DNA from 4 places in the Lactobacillus sp. ESL0700 genome. Region 1 is predicted to be linked to each of the others. Evidence: predicted binding sites of a transcription regulator. Region 1 holds the regulator's gene; each other region holds the start of a gene.
The links. Region 1 encodes HrcA, which represses chaperone genes, less so after heat shock. Its sites were predicted from a motif close to TTAGCACTCNNNNNNNNNGAGTGCTAA; they were not measured.

Region 1 (4,204 bases):
TTATCCATTTAACTTATCCAGTTAAAGAAAATTTAATACCAAGTAAAATCGTATTAGCGTTAGGTTTTTTTGATGGTGTTCACCGCGGACATCAGAACTTGATTGAATTAGCGCGTGAAGCAGCAACTAAAAAGCACTTGCCACTTGTTGTCATGACGTTTGACCGTCATCCAAAAGAAGTTTATCAAAATGCTAAGGTTGTTTACATTGATAGTCTGGATGAGAAGGCTTATAAAATGGCGCAATTGGGTGTCGATTACTTGATTGTCATTCATTTTAATGACGAATTTAGCAAATTAACAGCGCAAGAATTTGTCGACCAGATTATCGTGCGACTAAAAGCAGATACCGTTGTTGCCGGTTTTGATTATACTTACGGGCCAAAAGACATTGCCAATATGAAAAACTTCCCTAAATTTGCTAAAGGAAGATTTGATATTATTGATGTTCCCAAGCAAACTTATGAGGGTCAGAAAATTGGCTCAACTGAAATCAGAAAAGCAGTTAGTGACGGCAATATGGAGCTAGCAACCAAGCTGTTAGGCTCGCCATATGTCATGTCTGGCATTGTCGGCCACGGTCTACGTAATGGGCATAAGTTAGGCTTTCCTACGGCTAATTTGGTTTGGTCGGAAAACAAGGTTTTGCCTAAAGTTGGTGTCTATGCAACCAGAACAAACATCGGCGACAAATGGTATGATTCTATGACTAGTGTTGGCTACAACGTGACGATTAATGAAGGCAAACAGATTTTTATTGAATCTAACCTGTTTGGCTTCGACCAAGAAGCATACGGGGAAAAGATGGTTATCAAGTGGTATAAATATACCCGAGGTGAAATAAAATTTGCTGATCTTGCAGGATTAAAAAAGCAAATGACGCATGATGAAGCAGAAATCAAGGCTTACTTTGCTGACAAATAAAGACTTCCATCTACTTAAACGGTAGGTGGAAATTTTTTGCTGTTAGAAAATGTAAATATTTTTAGCACTCGGCTTGACATTCTGCTAAATGCTAGTATCATAATAATTGTTAGCACAAAAGATATGAGAGTGCTAAAAGTGAGGGCGATATTTATGTTGACCGAACGTCAAGAACTTATTTTAAAAACAATCATTAATGACTTTACACAGACTCATGATCCAGTAGGTTCGAAGACAGTGATGAATCAGTTGCCGATTAAGGTGTCGAGTGCAACCATCAGAAATGAGATGGTTGTCCTAGAAGATAAGGGCTTAATTGAAAAGACTCATTCTTCTAGTGGTCGCGTGCCTTCCAGTGAGGGCTACCGCTATTATCTTGATAATTTAGTCGAGCCACTGCAAATACCGGAATCTGTTTATACCAAAATTATTAGTCAGCTTGACCGACCGTTTCATCAAGTTAACGAAATTGTTCAGGAAGCTGCTAAAATTTTATCCGATTTAACTAATTATACGGCATTTGCGGAAGGACCAGAGAACCGGGATGTAACTGTAACGGGATTTCGGATTGTACCGCTAGTTGGTCGCCAGGTGATGGCAATTCTGGTTACTAGTGATGGCAGTGTTCAGAATCAGGTTTATAATTTACCGCACAATGTTCATGGCGACGAAATTGAAAAAGCCGTCCGTATGATTAACGATGAACTAGTCGGTAAAAGTTTAACTGAAATCACGCCGGAACTGCTTAATAAGGCTGTTGGTCAAAATATCAGTGGTAAGCATGCTAGCGAACTGATTGATTTGGTTGAAGATGTCATTAACGATGCTGCTAGCGAGCAGCTATACGTTGATGGTCAAATTAATTTGTTAAATAATACTTCAACAAATGATGTTTCAAGCATTCGTTCGCTGTATGAGTTGGTTGATCAAGATGATTTGATTGCCAATCTTGTGGCCTACCGGCCAACTTCTAATTCGGGTCGCTTTCCTGTTAGGGTTAGTTTAGGCTCAGAATTACCAAACGAATTATTAAAGGATTACAGTTTGTTAACTGCAGAATATAGTGTTGGCTCCCACGGCAAAGGTGTAATTGCCTTGCTAGGACCAACGAATATGCCGTATTCACAAGTAATTGGCCTACTTGAATATTTCAGAAATGAGCTGGCAAAGAAATTACTTGAATATTATGGTCGATTTAAATAAGGAGGTTAGCCGTGAGTAAAAAAGATTTTCCTAGTGAAAAAGATTTAGATCAAACAGAAGCGACTACCGCAAAGTCAGAAAAAGAAACAAAATCTGAAGCGAAGAAGCAAGCTGTAAAAGCTGATAAAAAAGAAAAAACGCCAGAGCAAAAGCTTCAAGAAGAATTAGCTAAAGCTCAAGCAGCCAGCAAAGATTTTGAAGATAAGTATTTGCGTAGTCAAGCAGAAATGCAGAATATGCAAAACCGCTATAATAAAGAACGGGCACAACTAATAAAGTATGAGTCGCAATCTTTAGCTAAGGACGTACTACCAGCAATGGATAATTTAGAGCGTGCCTTAGGTACAAAGGTTGATGATGAAGCATCTCAACAGCTAAAGAAGGGTGTGCAAATGACACTTGATTCTTTAGTTAAGGCCATGAAAGATCACGGAATTAGTGAAATTGAGGCCGAAGGTGTTAAATTTGATCCGACACTGCATCAAGCTGTTCAAACAGTTGCAGCCAGCAGCGATGATCAAAAGGACCACGTTGTCCAAGTTTTACAAAAAGGATATCAATACAAAGACCGTACATTAAGACCAGCAATGGTTGTTGTTGCACAGTAATGAAAGGATGTTAATCAATGTCAAAAGTTATCGGAATCGACCTCGGAACAACTAACTCAGCAGTTGCTGTTCTTGAAGGTAAAGAACCAAAGATTATTACTAACCCTGAAGGTAACCGGACTACACCATCAGTAGTTGCTTTCAAAGATGGTGAAATTCAAGTTGGTGAGGTTGCAAAACGTCAAGCAATCACTAACCCGAATACTGTTATTTCAATTAAGCGTCACATGGGTGAAGCAGATTATAAAGTTAAAGTTGGAGATAAGTCCTATACTCCTCAAGAAATTTCCGCAATGATTTTGCAATATATCAAGAAATTCTCTGAAGATTACCTAGGTGAAAAGGTTACTGATGCTGTTGTCACTGTTCCTGCATACTTCAACGATGCTCAACGTCAAGCTACTAAGGATGCCGGTAAGATTGCTGGTTTAGACATTAAGCGGATCATTAACGAACCAACTGCTTCTTCATTGGCATATGGCCTTGATAAAGATGCCGAAGATGAAAAAGTCTTAGTTTACGACCTTGGTGGTGGTACTTTTGATGTTTCCGTATTGCAATTAGGTGACGGCGTCTTCCAAGTATTATCAACTAACGGTGATACTCACCTTGGTGGTGACGACTTTGACAACAAGATCATGGATTGGCTCATCCAAAACTTTAAGGATGAAAATGGCGTTGATTTATCTAAAGACAAGATGGCTTTGCAACGGTTAAAGGATGCCGCAGAAAAAGCTAAGAAGGACTTGTCTGGTGTATCTTCAACTCACATTTCATTACCGTTCATTTCTGCTGGTGAATCTGGTCCTTTGCACCTTGAAGCTGACTTAACTCGTGCTAAATTTGATGAATTAACTAGTGACTTAGTTGATCGCACTAAGGTTGCTTTTGACAATGCCTTAAACGATGCTGACTTGACAGTTAGTGACATTGACAAGGTTATCTTAAACGGTGGTTCAACTCGTATTCCTGCCGTTCAGGAAGCTGTTAAGAAGTGGGCTGGTAAGGAACCTGACCACTCAATTAACCCTGACGAAGCTGTTGCTTTGGGTGCTGCCATTCAAGGTGGGGTTATCTCAGGTGACGTTAAGGATGTTGTTTTGCTTGATGTTACACCATTATCACTTGGTATTGAAACCATGGGTGGTGTCTTCACTAAGTTAATTGAAAAGAACACAACAATTCCAACTTCTAAGAGTCAAATCTTCTCAACGGCTGCTGATAACCAACCAGCCGTTGACGTTCATGTTTTACAAGGTGAACGTCCAATGGCTCAAGATGATAAGACTTTGGGACGCTTTGAATTAACTGACATTCCTGCAGCACCTCGTGGTGTACCACAAATCCAAGTTACATTTGATATTGATAAGAACGGTATCGTTAATGTTTCTGCTAAGGATATGGGTACTGGTAAGGAACAAAAGATTACAATTAAGAGTTCATCCGGTCTTTCTGATGAAGAAATTCAAA
Region 2 (4,204 bases), 460 kb from region 1:
TTATTGTCATCACGGTATTCCAAGTCAAATTTCTTTGGTGGCTCACCAACAGCAATTGCTGTCATTTGGTAAACTTCACTTAAGAATTCTTGCCGTTTTTCTTCAATTTCTTCATCCTTGCCAGCTTGCTTTAAGTCGCGTAATACTAAGGCATCCTTGCGCATTTTGTCACCTAAGGCTTTAGCAAAGGCATTCGTGTTATTAGTGTTGAAACTTTCTGGCATTGCGTATGTTGGCACTACACCATATTTTTTAATTAATGCTGCAGCCATGTGGAATTGACCGCCATCTTCGCCGGCATCATTTAAATAAGCCTTAACAGTCCGTGAGTCGAGTGGCTCATCTGCAGTGGCTAAAATGTTGTCGTAAAAAATATTGGCGCGCTCAATTTTATCCCAGAAAAAGTTGTAACTTTGTGAGAAGGTGAAATTTTTAACGTGGTATTTTTTACCAAAGTTGTGGCGCAAAATATTTAGCGTCGCAAATTCCCAGCAACGACCAGATTGGCGCTGGTTAGTGACATTTTCCGTATCTAATTCTGTTGAAAAGACCCGGGTCAATTCACCTTGTACGCGTTCATTATATGAAGCCATCTGAACACCGCTCTTTTGAGCAGCGCGAGCAACGACTTGGTTTTTCGGATTCTCGTTAAAGTTGTCAGCGAACTTTTCGAGTTCTTGCACAGTTAATTTGTGTCCCATTTCTGTTCTCCCTTTTTAATCTTTTTTGAATTACTCTTTAATTTTAAGCTAAAAGAAAACCGAGTTCAATTGCTGAACTCAGTTTTTTATTTATTAGCCTAATGGGTCCCAAACTGGCAAATCTTCGGCAATTGGGCCTTCTGCTAGAGCCAGTTGTTCTGGTGTCAAATACTTTTTGTGAACAGCAACTTCATAAACGTAGTCGTTAAACCAGTCATTGCTCATCACAAAGTAGCCGTTCTTACCAACTTGGTCGCCCCAAGAGTTTTCAACTTTCCAGCGGCGCACTTCGCCTTGATCTTCATCAACACCAACAAAAGTCATGGCGTGTGAGAAGTTAGCTTCGCCTGTTCGCAAGCGATCAGCCTTGGACATCTTTAAGTCAACATCAAAGAGGCTGCCCATTTGGTAAAGTTGCGAGTCGAGGTATCCTTGCGGCCGGTCTAATTCGTGCAAAACATCGTTGCCAAACCAGACTGCTTCGTCATCCTTGAGCTGCTTAATTGTTGCGTCTGCAAGGTAGGTCATCGGGACGTTGAGTAGCTTAATTTCGCATAAGCCAGCCACATTATTATCGGCAGAATAGCCGTACAATTTGTTATATTCATGGTTAGGTGAATTTGTTAAGACAACGTAGTCGTCTAAGTCGAGGTCGCCAAGATACTTTTGGTAGAATATTTGCGGCGTTAGGTCCTTATCTAAGTGATACTTTTTATTGTCATCACGGTATTCTAAGTCGAATTTCTTGGGTGGCTCGCCAACAGCAATCGCCGTCATGCGGTAAATTTCACTTAAAAAGTGGTCTTGTGCTTCTGCAGCCTCGGTGTCTTTACCAGCTTGCTTTAATTGGCGCAATACTAAAGCATCCTTGCGCATTTTTTTGCCTAGAGCCATCTTCAAAGCATCGGTATTGTTGGCGTTGAAGCTTTCTGGCATTGCGTAACTTGGGACGACGCCGTACTTTTGCACTAAAGCAGCAGCTAATTGCCAATGGCCGCCGTCTTGACCAGCACTTGCCAGATACTTGCGCACAGTTCGTGAGTCGAGGTCTTGGTCCGCCGTTTTAATAATGTTGTTATAAAAAATATTGGCGCGTTCGATTTTATCCCAGAAAAAATTATAACTTTGTGAGAAAGTAAAATCTTTGGTGTGGTACTTTTTACCAAAGTAGTGACGCAAAACATTGAGAGCAGCAAATTCCCAGCAGCGTCCGGAATGCTTTTGTGCTGTAACTTGGCCGACATCAAGTTCTGTTGAGAAGACGCGGTTAAGGTCATTGCTGGCTTTTTGTTCATTATAGGAAGCCGCGAAAATGCCACTCTTTTGGGCAGCACGGGCAATAACCTGATTTTGTGGTTGCTTGTTGAAGTCAGCAGAATATTTTGCCAATTCTTGAAATGAGAGTTGATGGTTCATTAAATAATGCTCCTTTTTTAATTAATTATTAATAAATATTTTAGGGCAAAAGAAAAACGAGTTCAATAGCTGAACTCGTTTTAGAGAATTACTTGTATTGGCAACTTATCTGAGACTTCTTGCAAGTATAATAATAAGTTAATCGATTGAAATCGAGTTATCATTGCTGCCAGCATTTTGCTTTGGCAGGGTGATAGTCAATACACCTTTATCATACTTTGCATGAATCTCACTTGCAACTACATTTGGTAATCTAAAGCTACGAGAAATGTGTCCTTCGCTTCTTTCGCGGTGGATAATGCTGTCATCTTTAGACAAATCTTTGAATGATTTTCTAGAGCCGGATACGCTCAAAATCCCGTTACTGTAGTTTAAATTAATCTTTTCCTTGTCCATACCGGGCATGTCAACTTTAACAACATAGTTCTTGTCGTTTTCAGCAACATCAGCCTGCATTAATTTTGCCATTTCGTTATCATCAAAAAATTTCTGTGGAAGGTCAAACCAATCATTCATTGCGTCAAATAAGTTATTGTGACGATTCGTTAAATCTTGTGCCATAGTAAAAACTTCCTTTCAAAAATTAAATTATTGGTAAAGAAGACTTTCATTTCTTCCTTACACTGATTATTATAGTAGGCAGATTTGAAAAATGGAAATATTTAGCACTCTTAATTTTAGAGTGCTAAATTTAAGAAAGAAAGCTTGCTATGACTAGCTATTTTGCTTGTGGATAATTTTAAATCAAAAAACTAGAGGAGTAATATTTGTGGTTTATTATCAAAAAATGACACCGGAAGGCTACCAAAAAATTAAGGATGAAATTGCTGATTTAAAAAAGGATCGCCCCCGCAGAATTAAGATTTTGCAGGAGGCACGCAGTCTAGGTGATTTATCCGAAAATACCGAATACACGGAGGCCAAACGCGACCTGGGGCACTTGCAAAGCAGGTTGCGTTACTTGGATAAGCAATTAAAGTATGCCGAAATTGTGGAAAAGACCGATAATGGCAAGGTTGACTTAGGAAAAAAAGTGACATTAAAGTTTGCTGGTGATGATGAAACCGAAGAATACCGCATCGTTGGTCGCATGGAAGCTAACTTAGACGAGGGTAAAGTGGCATTTGACTCGCCGCTAGGTCAGGCAATTATGAAGCAATCGGTAAATACAACGGTAACTGTGGCAGCTCCAGCAGGGGAATACCAAGTAACAATCATGGCTATTAAATAAGAAGACACAATCTGAATTTTTTCGGATTGTGTCTTTTGCGTTAAGTTTAGAAATATAAGAATGTTGAACAAAAAACGTTAATTACTCCGCACTTGTTCTTGATTGTTCGAACAAAAGTTCGTATAATAGTTTTAATTAATAGCGAACAAATGTTTGCAATAAGGAAGTGTCACTATGTATGATTATTGCTATGAGCCACATCGCGTAATTTTTATGATTGATAACAAGTCGTTCTTTGCTAGTTGCGAGGCGATCCGGCTAGGTCTTAATCCGATGAAGGCTGTTTTAGCAGTTTTGTCGCACCAACCAGATACTAAATTTGGTTCGGGCCTAATTATGGCAGCGTCACCGTTGGCTAAGAAAAAATACGGTTTAACTAATGTGATGCGTGCGCGTGATTTGCCATCTAAAAAGCAGGCGCCAGATTTAATGCTAGTCGAGCCGCACATGAACCTCTATATCAAGCGCAGTATGCAGGTCTTGCAGATTTTTCGTAAGTACGCGGCAGAGGAGGACATTCACGTTTATTCAATCGACGAAAGCATGATTGACATGACTAAATCATGGCACTTATTTGGTGATGACCCGTACCTTGTTGCCCGCAAAATTCAGCAAGAAATCCGTCAAACTTTGGGACTGTATACAACTTGCGGAATTGGTGAAAATCCCTTGCTGGCAAAGTTAGCGATGGATATTGCCGCTAAGCACCGGCGCTCAATGATTGCGGCGTGGCATTATATTGATGTGCCGGATACAATTTGGCAAATTCCTAATCTTGAAGATGTTTGGGGAATTGGCAAACGAACGGCGAAGCGATTGCGGCGGTTGCAGATTAATAATATGTATGATTTGGCTC
Region 3 (4,204 bases), 230 kb from region 1:
TGGCTGTCACCAAAAAAGAGAGTAATAATTTGGTAATCTCTATTTCATAAGTCATAGCAAGATAAAACCCCGAAATTGAGCTGAATTAATTTCGGGGTTTTACTATGCTTAAAATAATAATTTGTTAACGATAACATTAAAAAAGTAATTGTAAAATGGCAAGAAAGGTTATTTAATTATTTACGCTGTAATGTGGACCGATAACTTATTGAGCATAATAAGAGCCTATAAAAGCGCGAACAGAAAACTATTTGATTAGAAAAGAGGTTAATGATGAAAATTACCGAGGAACAATTTATTGCCAGAAAAAATTATGTCAAAGGCATGTTCTCATTAGGCGGCTTAAGTGAATGTGGTAAGTCAGCCGCAGGTCTTTATCTTGATAGTATCGGGATTAAGCGAATGAAAATTATTCAGATTGAAAAGGATATGATGCGTGAGCGTGGTTACGAATTTGTAGATCATCCTTCAGAAGCAGACTTCCAAAATCTTTATGCCGATAATCAACAAGAAATTTTCAGAGAATTTTTTTATCGTCTGGTAGGTGAAATGGAAAAGGCCAATGTCCATTATGCTTCAATTGAAAGTCTTTATCGTGCAGAGCTTGGCGTTTATTTAAAACAACTATTGGGTTCAAAGATGATGAACATCTATATTGAGGCTCCTCTTAGGGTTCGCGCTACTCGTGAATTTAAAAAGCAAACCATTGATAATGGCAAAGAGTTTACATTTGAAGAAATCGTCGCTCGAACTAAGAAAAAAGATCAATTTAAGATAAAGCACGGTGCTAAAGAAGTTAAAGAGATTGCCGATATTATTATTAATAATGATTCATTTGTGGAAAATGAAAAGCAATATCACAACATTATTGCTGGAATTGCTTCTATCATAAAAAAGTAAGTGTTAAAGTCAGCTGGGGTTAAAGCTGGCTTATTTATTGCTCTGTTAATGAGTGCGGTTTTCCTTCTTGCTTTAAAACGCGTTGCACCGCTGAGCGCAAACGTATGGCAGAGTCAAATCTTTCTAGATTAGCTAGATCATTGAAGCCGTAATCTAAACGCTGCAGCCAGTTGGTCATGACAAAGAGATAAGCATCAGCTACGCAAAATTGATTATTAACCAAATAAGTTTGGTCTGCTAACTGTTGATCAACATATTTTAGCCGTGGCAAAACGCGTTGGTAGACCAATTCTTTAGATTCTGCAGTGTTGGGCAGCCAATTGCCTTTTCTGAATGGTGAAATGAAATTCTTGTGTAGTTCGGTGGCGATATAATTGAGCCAAGTTCGCTGCTGCCAATATTCAGCAGTAGCATAACCCGCAATTAAAGCTTTTTCGGGAACCTGTCTTGCAATATATTCTAAAATAACGGCGCATTCGGTTAAGATAGAACCGGATTCTGTTTCAAGAGCTGGTACATAAGACTTCGGATTAATTGTATTATAGTCGCCTTGTGCCCAAGTCTTGTGGTCTAAGTTGACCTTTTCTGCAGTATAAGTTAGATTGCTTTCTTCAAGTAATATATGTGGTGCTAAGGAACTTGCACCTGATGAATAAAATAATTTCATGTTGTCCTCCTTATTTCTATAAATATCGAAATAACACGGTAAAAAAACTCATAATGAGTCTAAGAGTCCAGGTAAATATTTGGCAAAAGTTGCCTTATTTAATGAAAGATATTTAGTTTGAGCTTCTTGTCTGGTCTTGGTTAACCCGGCCTTGCGTAATGCTTTAAAGTGATAGGAAACGGTGGATGGTGCGATTTGGAGCAAGTCGCTGACCTCGCTGCAAGACAATTCCCGATTACTATCGCGTAATATTCTGATGATGTTAATTCGGTTCGGCTCACTGAGAGCATTGAATAAGCTAGCAAGCTTTTGTGTTTTTGTTGTTTCGATATTCATAGAACTAGCTTACTATTAATTACCTGCTAGTGCAATAAAAAGATAATTAGCACTTTAAATGAAAAAGTGCTAACTTTTTCTTGTATTTTTTAGTAAAAGAGGTTATTATAATACATGTAAGTTAGCACTTGACTAATAAGAGTGCTAACCTGATTAAAGTAAATAAATTTTGAAATTAATTTTAGGAGGCAATCGTGTTACAACCTATTGGTGATCGCGTGATCGTAAAAGTTAAAGAAGAAGAAGAAAAGACTGTTGGCGGTATCGTTCTTGCATCAAATGCTAAAGAAAAGCCAACTGAAGGTGAAATTGTTGCTGTTGGTGAAGGTGCTTATGCAGAAAACGGCAGTAAGATTCCAATGACTGTTAAGAAGGGCGACGTTGTTTTATACGATAAGTATTCTGGCACCAACGTTAAATACGAAGGTGAAAAGTACTTAGTCCTTCACGAAAAAGATATTTTAGCAATCGTTAAGTAATTAAGGAGCGAATTAAATTGGCAAAAGATATTAAATTTTCAGAAAATGCAAGACGTTCCCTATTAAAGGGTGTTGACAAGTTAGCTGATACTGTTAAGACAACTATTGGTCCTAAGGGTCGGAATGTTGTTTTGGAACAATCATATGGCAACCCAGAAATTACAAACGATGGTGTTACAATTGCTAAAGCAATCGAATTAAAAGACCATTATGAAAACATGGGTGCTAAGTTAGTTGCTGAAGCAGCACAAAAGACTAATGATATTGCAGGTGACGGTACTACTACTGCTGTTGTTTTGACTCAAGCAATCATCCGCGAAGGAATGAAGAACGTAACTGCTGGTGCTAACCCAGTTGGTGTTCGCCGCGGGATTGAAAAGGCTACTAAGGCTGTAACTGATGAATTACACAAGATCAGCCACACTGTTTCTTCAAAAGACCAAATCGCTCAAGTTGCCGCTGTTTCAAGTGCTTCTAAAGAAGTTGGTGATTTAATTGCCGATGCAATGGAAAAGGTTGGTAACGACGGTGTAATTACCATTGAAGATTCTCGTGGTATTGAAACTGAATTATCAGTTGTTGAAGGGATGCAATTTGATCGCGGCTACCTGTCACAATACATGGTAACTGACAACGACAAGATGGAAGCTGACCTCGACAACCCATACATTTTGATTACCGACAAGAAGATTTCTAACATTCAAGACATTTTGCCATTATTGCAAGAAATCGTGCAACAAGGTAAGTCATTGTTAATCATTGCTGACGATGTTTCTGGTGAAGCTTTGCCAACACTTGTTTTGAACAAGATTCGTGGTACTTTCAACGTTGTTGCTGTTAAGGCTCCAGGCTTTGGCGACCGCCGCAAGGAACAATTACAAGATATTGCTGCTTTAACTGGTGGTACTGTAATTACTGAAGACTTAGGTCTTGAATTGAAGGACACTACAATTGACCAATTAGGTCAAGCACGTCGGATTACAATTACTAAGGACTCAACAACCATTGTTGATGGTGCTGGTTCTGACGATGCAATCAAGGAACGTGAAGAATCAATCAGAAAGCAAATCGAAGAAACAACTTCTGACTTTGACAAGAAGAAGCTGCAAGAACGTTTGGCTAAATTAACTGGTGGTGTTGCAGTTATCCACGTTGGTGCTGCTACTGAAACTGAATTGAAAGAGCGTCGTTACCGTATTGAAGACGCTTTGAACTCAACTCGTGCTGCTGTTGACGAAGGCTACGTTGCTGGTGGTGGTACTGCTTTAGTTGATGTTGAATCAGCTGTTAAGGACCTTAAGGGTGAAACTGCTGATGAACAAACCGGTATCAACATTGTTTTACGTGCTTTAAGTGCTCCAGTTCGCCAAATCGCTGAAAACGCTGGTGAAGATGGTTCTGTTATCTTGAACGAACTTGAAAAGCAAGACAACGAAGTTGGTTACAACGCTGCTAATGGCAAGTGGGAGAACATGGTTGACTCAGGTATTATTGACCCAACCAAGGTTACTCGCACTGCTTTACAAAATGCCGCTTCAATTGCTGCACTGCTCTTAACTACTGAAGCAGTAGTTGCTGAAATTCCAGAAGACAAACCAGCTGATCCAGCCGCAGGTGCTGGCGCTGGTGCTCCAGGAATGATGTAATAATTAAATAAATCAACCCTCAAAAAAGCCGCTCATGTGAGCGGCTTTTTTTGCGTGGTGAGAATTAATTAAAAAAGTAAGAGAATTGTTTAATTTGTATTTTTAATAGCTGAGCTAACTCGGACGCGCCAATTTCGTTTAGTAGGTTGGCATAGTAAGTTGCTTGTTTGTTGTCC
Region 4 (4,204 bases), 560 kb from region 1:
GCAACTAACTGTTCATTTTCTTCAGCAGTTTCAGAAATGTAACATGCTTTATTTGCCAATTCCTTAATGTCTTCAGTGTTGAACTTCTTCATTAAGCTTCTAATCCGCAAAATAGAGGTTGCACTCATTGAATATTCATCAAGACCCATTGACAATAAAATTGGGAACATGGTGCTGTCGCCAGCGGCTTCACCACACATGCCACACCAAATACCATTTTCGTGAGCTGCATCAATTGTATGCTTAATTAGGCGTAATACTGATGGGTTAGCTGGTTGGTAAAGATAAGAAACATTATCATTACCCCGGTCAGCAGCCATTGTGTATTGGATTAAGTCATTAGTTCCAATTGAGAAGAAATCAACTTCCTTGGCAAATTGATCAGCTAAAACTGCAGCAGCTGGAACTTCAATCATCATCCCAACTTCTAAGTTATCACCAATTTTAACGCCGTCGCTTGTCAACTTAGCTTTTTCTTCAGCTAAAATTGCCTTGGCCTTACGTAATTCGTTCAATGTACCGATCATTGGGAACATAATTCCTAATTTACCGTAAGCAGAAGCTCTAAGCAATGCTCTTAATTGCGTCCGGAAAATGTCTTCGTTCTTCAGTGACAGTCTAATTGCCCGAACACCTAAGAATGGGTTCATTTCGTCTGGTAAGTCCCAATAATCAAGGTGCTTATCACCACCGATATCCATTGTCCGAATGATAACTTGCTTGCCGTTCATTCCTTCGATAACTTCTTTATAAGCTTCGAATTGTTGGTCTTCTGTTGGGAAGTCCTTAGAATCCATGTACAAGAATTCGGTTCTATACAAGCCAACGGCTTCGGCACCGTTATCATTAACACCTTGCATATCGTTTGGCGTACCAATGTTAGCTGCAATGGTGAATTTCTTACCATCAGCAGTAACTGATGGTTCGTTCTTTAATTTTTCCCATTCAGCCTTTTGTGCTAAGAATGCTTCACTCTTTTGCTTGTAGTCAGCTACTTGCTCATCACTTGGTTCAACAACTGCATCACCGTTCAAACCGTCAACTACCAAAGTTTGGCCGTTTTCAACGTCCTTAGTAATTGAATCAGTCCCAACAACAGCTGGTAATTCAAGTGAACGAGCCATAATTGCTGAGTGCGCAGTTCGACCACCAATATCAGTTACAAAGCCCTTAACAAATTGCTTGTTTAATTGAGCAGTGTCACTAGGTGTCAAATCATGCGCAACCACAATAACTTCATGATCAATTGCAGCTGGGTTAGGCAATTCTTTATTTAAAAGATGGGCCATTACCCGCTTAGAAACATCGCGCACATCAGCAGCACGTTGTTGCATATAAGCGTTGTCGGTCATTCCTTCAAAAATTGCAATAAACTTTTGTGCAGTTTCATCAAGTGCGGCTTCACTATTAACTTTTTGATCTTTGATTTCAGTTTCAATGGCTCCGGTAAATTCAGGGTCATTTAAAATCATCAAATGGGCTTCAAATACTTGAGCTTCGTCCTCGCCTAAACTCTTTTTTGCGCTGTCGCGAATTTGTTCAACTTCTTTAACTGAAGCATCGGTCGCCTTTTTAAAGCGATCCAATTCACTAGCAGCGTCGGCAACAGTGGTCTTCGTAAATGAAAGATCTGGTTCTACCAAGAGATAAGCAGGTGCTACAGCGATACCATCACTTGCAGCAATTCCTTTTAAAGTCTTGGTCATTATTCAGCTAAACCCTCTTTTTTCATTGTGTCTGTAATAGCAGCAATGGCGTCTTTTTCGTCGTCACCTTCAGCGCTGATTGTAACATCTGCGCCCTTGCCAACGCCGAGTGACATTACACCCATGATTGACTTCAAGTTAACTGACTTGCCGTTGTATTCCAAATTGATATCTGAACCAAATTTAGAAGCAGCTTGTACTAAAAGCGTAGCTGGACGAGCATGAATACCTGTTTCTGCAACAACATGAAAATCGCGTTTTTCCATTATAATTATCTCCTTTTAAATTGAAAAATCAAAACGGTAGTAAATACCTATTCAAATATTAGACTATCATTTTTTTGTGAATTAGACAACATAAATGTAACAGTTTACATAATCAATTTTCTACCTTTGACTGTGAATAAATGATTTTTCCACCACGTAAGGCGCGGCCTGTTATATTTTGTCTTTTGCCAAATGCGCGCAGCGCAGTTTGAAAACCAAAGGCATCTTGAGGCTCAACCTCATATTGATCAAGCTCACCATCAGCCAATTGTTCAAGAATTTTTTGATAATCCACTAAAATATCACCGTCTTTTTTGTCTTTTTACTTAATGACCACTGTTATTTTAACATATTTATTGGACTTACAAAAAATAAGTTTTTGAGTTTTAGCACTTGATTATTGAGAGTGCTAATTATATAATTTAGTAAACTTGAAATGAAAGGCGGTAAGTATAATTGCTTTGTCAAAACTGTCAAAAGCGGCCTGCTTCCATTCACCTTTATGCGAAGGTTAATGGTCAAAGCCGCGAAATTAATTTATGTGGACAATGTTATCAAGAACTTAAACAACAAGGAAATATTAATATGAATAATGACAACAACGGTTTCTTCGGAGACTTTGATGACTTATTTAATAGCATGAACGGTAATAGCGCTGCATTTAACAACGCTAATCAAGGCCAACCGCAAAGAGCTAACGGCGGCAATAATGGTGGTCGTTCATTACTTGACCAATATGGCACTGACTTAACGGCATTAGCTAAAAAGGGCAAAATTGACCCAGTGATTGGTCGGGATAAAGAAATTGCTCGGGTAATCGAGATTTTAAATAGAAGAACTAAAAATAATCCGGTCCTAATTGGGGAAGCCGGCGTTGGTAAAACAGCAGTTGTGGAAGGTCTAGCCCAACAAATCGTCGACGGCTCGGTGCCTGCTAAATTACAAGACAAGCGAATTATTTCACTAAACGTCGTTTCACTTGTTCAAGGAACCGGTATTCGTGGTCAATTTGAGCAGCGGATGCAGCAACTGATTAAAGAATTGCAACAACATGACGATATTATTTTGTTCATCGATGAAATTCACGAAATTGTTGGTGCTGGGAACGCAGAAGGCGGAATGGACGCTGGTAATATTATTAAGCCTGCCCTTGCCCGCGGCGATCTGCAATTAGTCGGCGCAACCACGTTAAAAGAATACCGCGAAATCGAAAAGGATTCAGCTTTAGCCCGCCGTTTCCAACCTGTTGACGTCAAGGAACCGTCAGTTGCGGAAACCATTCGCATTTTGCAAGGTATCCAAAAGCGCTACGAGGATTACCACCACGTTCACTACACCGACGATGCAATTAAATCGGCAGCTGAACTTTCAGAACGCTATATTCAAGATCGCTTCTTGCCTGACAAGGCCATCGACCTGCTCGACGAGGCTGGTTCAAGAATGAACCTGACTATTCCCTACGTTGATAAGGACAAGATTAAGGAAAGAATTGCTGCTGCTCAACAATTGAAGCAAGAATCACTGAAAAATGAGGACTATGAAAAGGCCGCATATTACCGCGACCAAATCGAAAAGTATAATAAGGTAAAAGATCAAAAGATTGATCCTGACAAGTCCCCGATTATTACCAGCAAGATCATGAACAAGATTGTTGAAGAAAAGACTGGTATTCCTGTTGGCGACTTGCAAAAGCAAGAGGAAAACCAGTTGCAAAACTTGGCACCAACTTTAAAGGCCCATGTTATTGGACAAGACCAAGCTGTTGATAAGGTTGCTCGCGCAATCCGCCGCAACCGGATTGGCTTTAACAAGTCTGGTCGCCCAATTGGTTCCTTCCTCTTTGTTGGTCCAACTGGGGTCGGTAAGACGGAGCTAGCTAAGCAATTAGCTAAGCAAATGTTCGGTTCAGAAAATGCCATGATTCGCTTTGATATGTCGGAATTTATGGAATCCTATTCTGTTTCCAAATTAATCGGCTCTGCTCCTGGTTATGTCGGTTACGAAGAAGCTGGTCAATTAACCGAACAAGTGCGTCGTCACCCTTACAGCCTGATTTTACTTGATGAAATCGAAAAGGCTGATCCATCGGTAATGAACTTGTTCCTGCAAATCTTGGATGACGGTCGACTGACCGACTCACAAGGACGGACTGTTTCCTTTAAAGATACAATCATCATTATGACTTCCAATGCTGGTCAAGGAATTAAAAATACCAGCGTCGGGTTTGCAGCT

Region 2: the regulator HrcA is predicted to act here: its motif matches at 2,780-2,806, upstream of OZX63_RS07800 (Hsp20/alpha crystallin family protein).
Region 3: the regulator HrcA is predicted to act here: its motif matches at 2,025-2,051, upstream of groES (co-chaperone GroES).
Region 4: the regulator HrcA is predicted to act here: its motif matches at 2,359-2,385, upstream of OZX63_RS03205 (ATP-dependent Clp protease ATP-binding subunit).

Annotation. Positions count from the first base shown of each region.
Region 1 is NZ_CP113930.1:1,165,304-1,169,507, reverse strand. Features, by position in the region: gene ribF (riboflavin biosynthesis protein RibF) at 1-923, shown strand, start outside; gene hrcA (heat-inducible transcriptional repressor HrcA) at 1,077-2,126, shown strand; gene grpE (nucleotide exchange factor GrpE) at 2,138-2,734, shown strand; gene dnaK (molecular chaperone DnaK) at 2,752-4,204, shown strand, end outside.
Region 2 is NZ_CP113930.1:1,624,488-1,628,691, reverse strand. Features, by position in the region: gene OZX63_RS07810 (C1 family peptidase) at 1-701, opposite strand, end outside; gene OZX63_RS07805 (C1 family peptidase) at 795-2,117, opposite strand; gene OZX63_RS07800 (Hsp20/alpha crystallin family protein) at 2,256-2,678, opposite strand; gene greA (transcription elongation factor GreA) at 2,887-3,348, shown strand; gene OZX63_RS07790 (Y-family DNA polymerase) at 3,523-4,204, shown strand, end outside.
Region 3 is NZ_CP113930.1:1,400,260-1,404,463, reverse strand. Features, by position in the region: gene OZX63_RS06675 (M13 family metallopeptidase) at 1-36, shown strand, start outside; gene OZX63_RS06670 (hypothetical protein) at 271-900, shown strand; gene OZX63_RS06665 (glutathione S-transferase N-terminal domain-containing protein) at 935-1,567, opposite strand; gene OZX63_RS06660 (metalloregulator ArsR/SmtB family transcription factor) at 1,616-1,903, opposite strand; gene groES (co-chaperone GroES) at 2,098-2,382, shown strand; gene groL (chaperonin GroEL) at 2,400-4,028, shown strand; gene OZX63_RS06645 (helix-turn-helix transcriptional regulator) at 4,093-4,204, opposite strand, start outside.
Region 4 is NZ_CP113930.1:608,925-613,128, reverse strand. Features, by position in the region: gene ptsP (phosphoenolpyruvate--protein phosphotransferase) at 1-1,706, opposite strand, end outside; gene OZX63_RS03215 (phosphocarrier protein HPr) at 1,706-1,972, opposite strand; gene OZX63_RS03210 (hypothetical protein) at 2,085-2,267, opposite strand; gene OZX63_RS03205 (ATP-dependent Clp protease ATP-binding subunit) at 2,429-4,204, shown strand, end outside.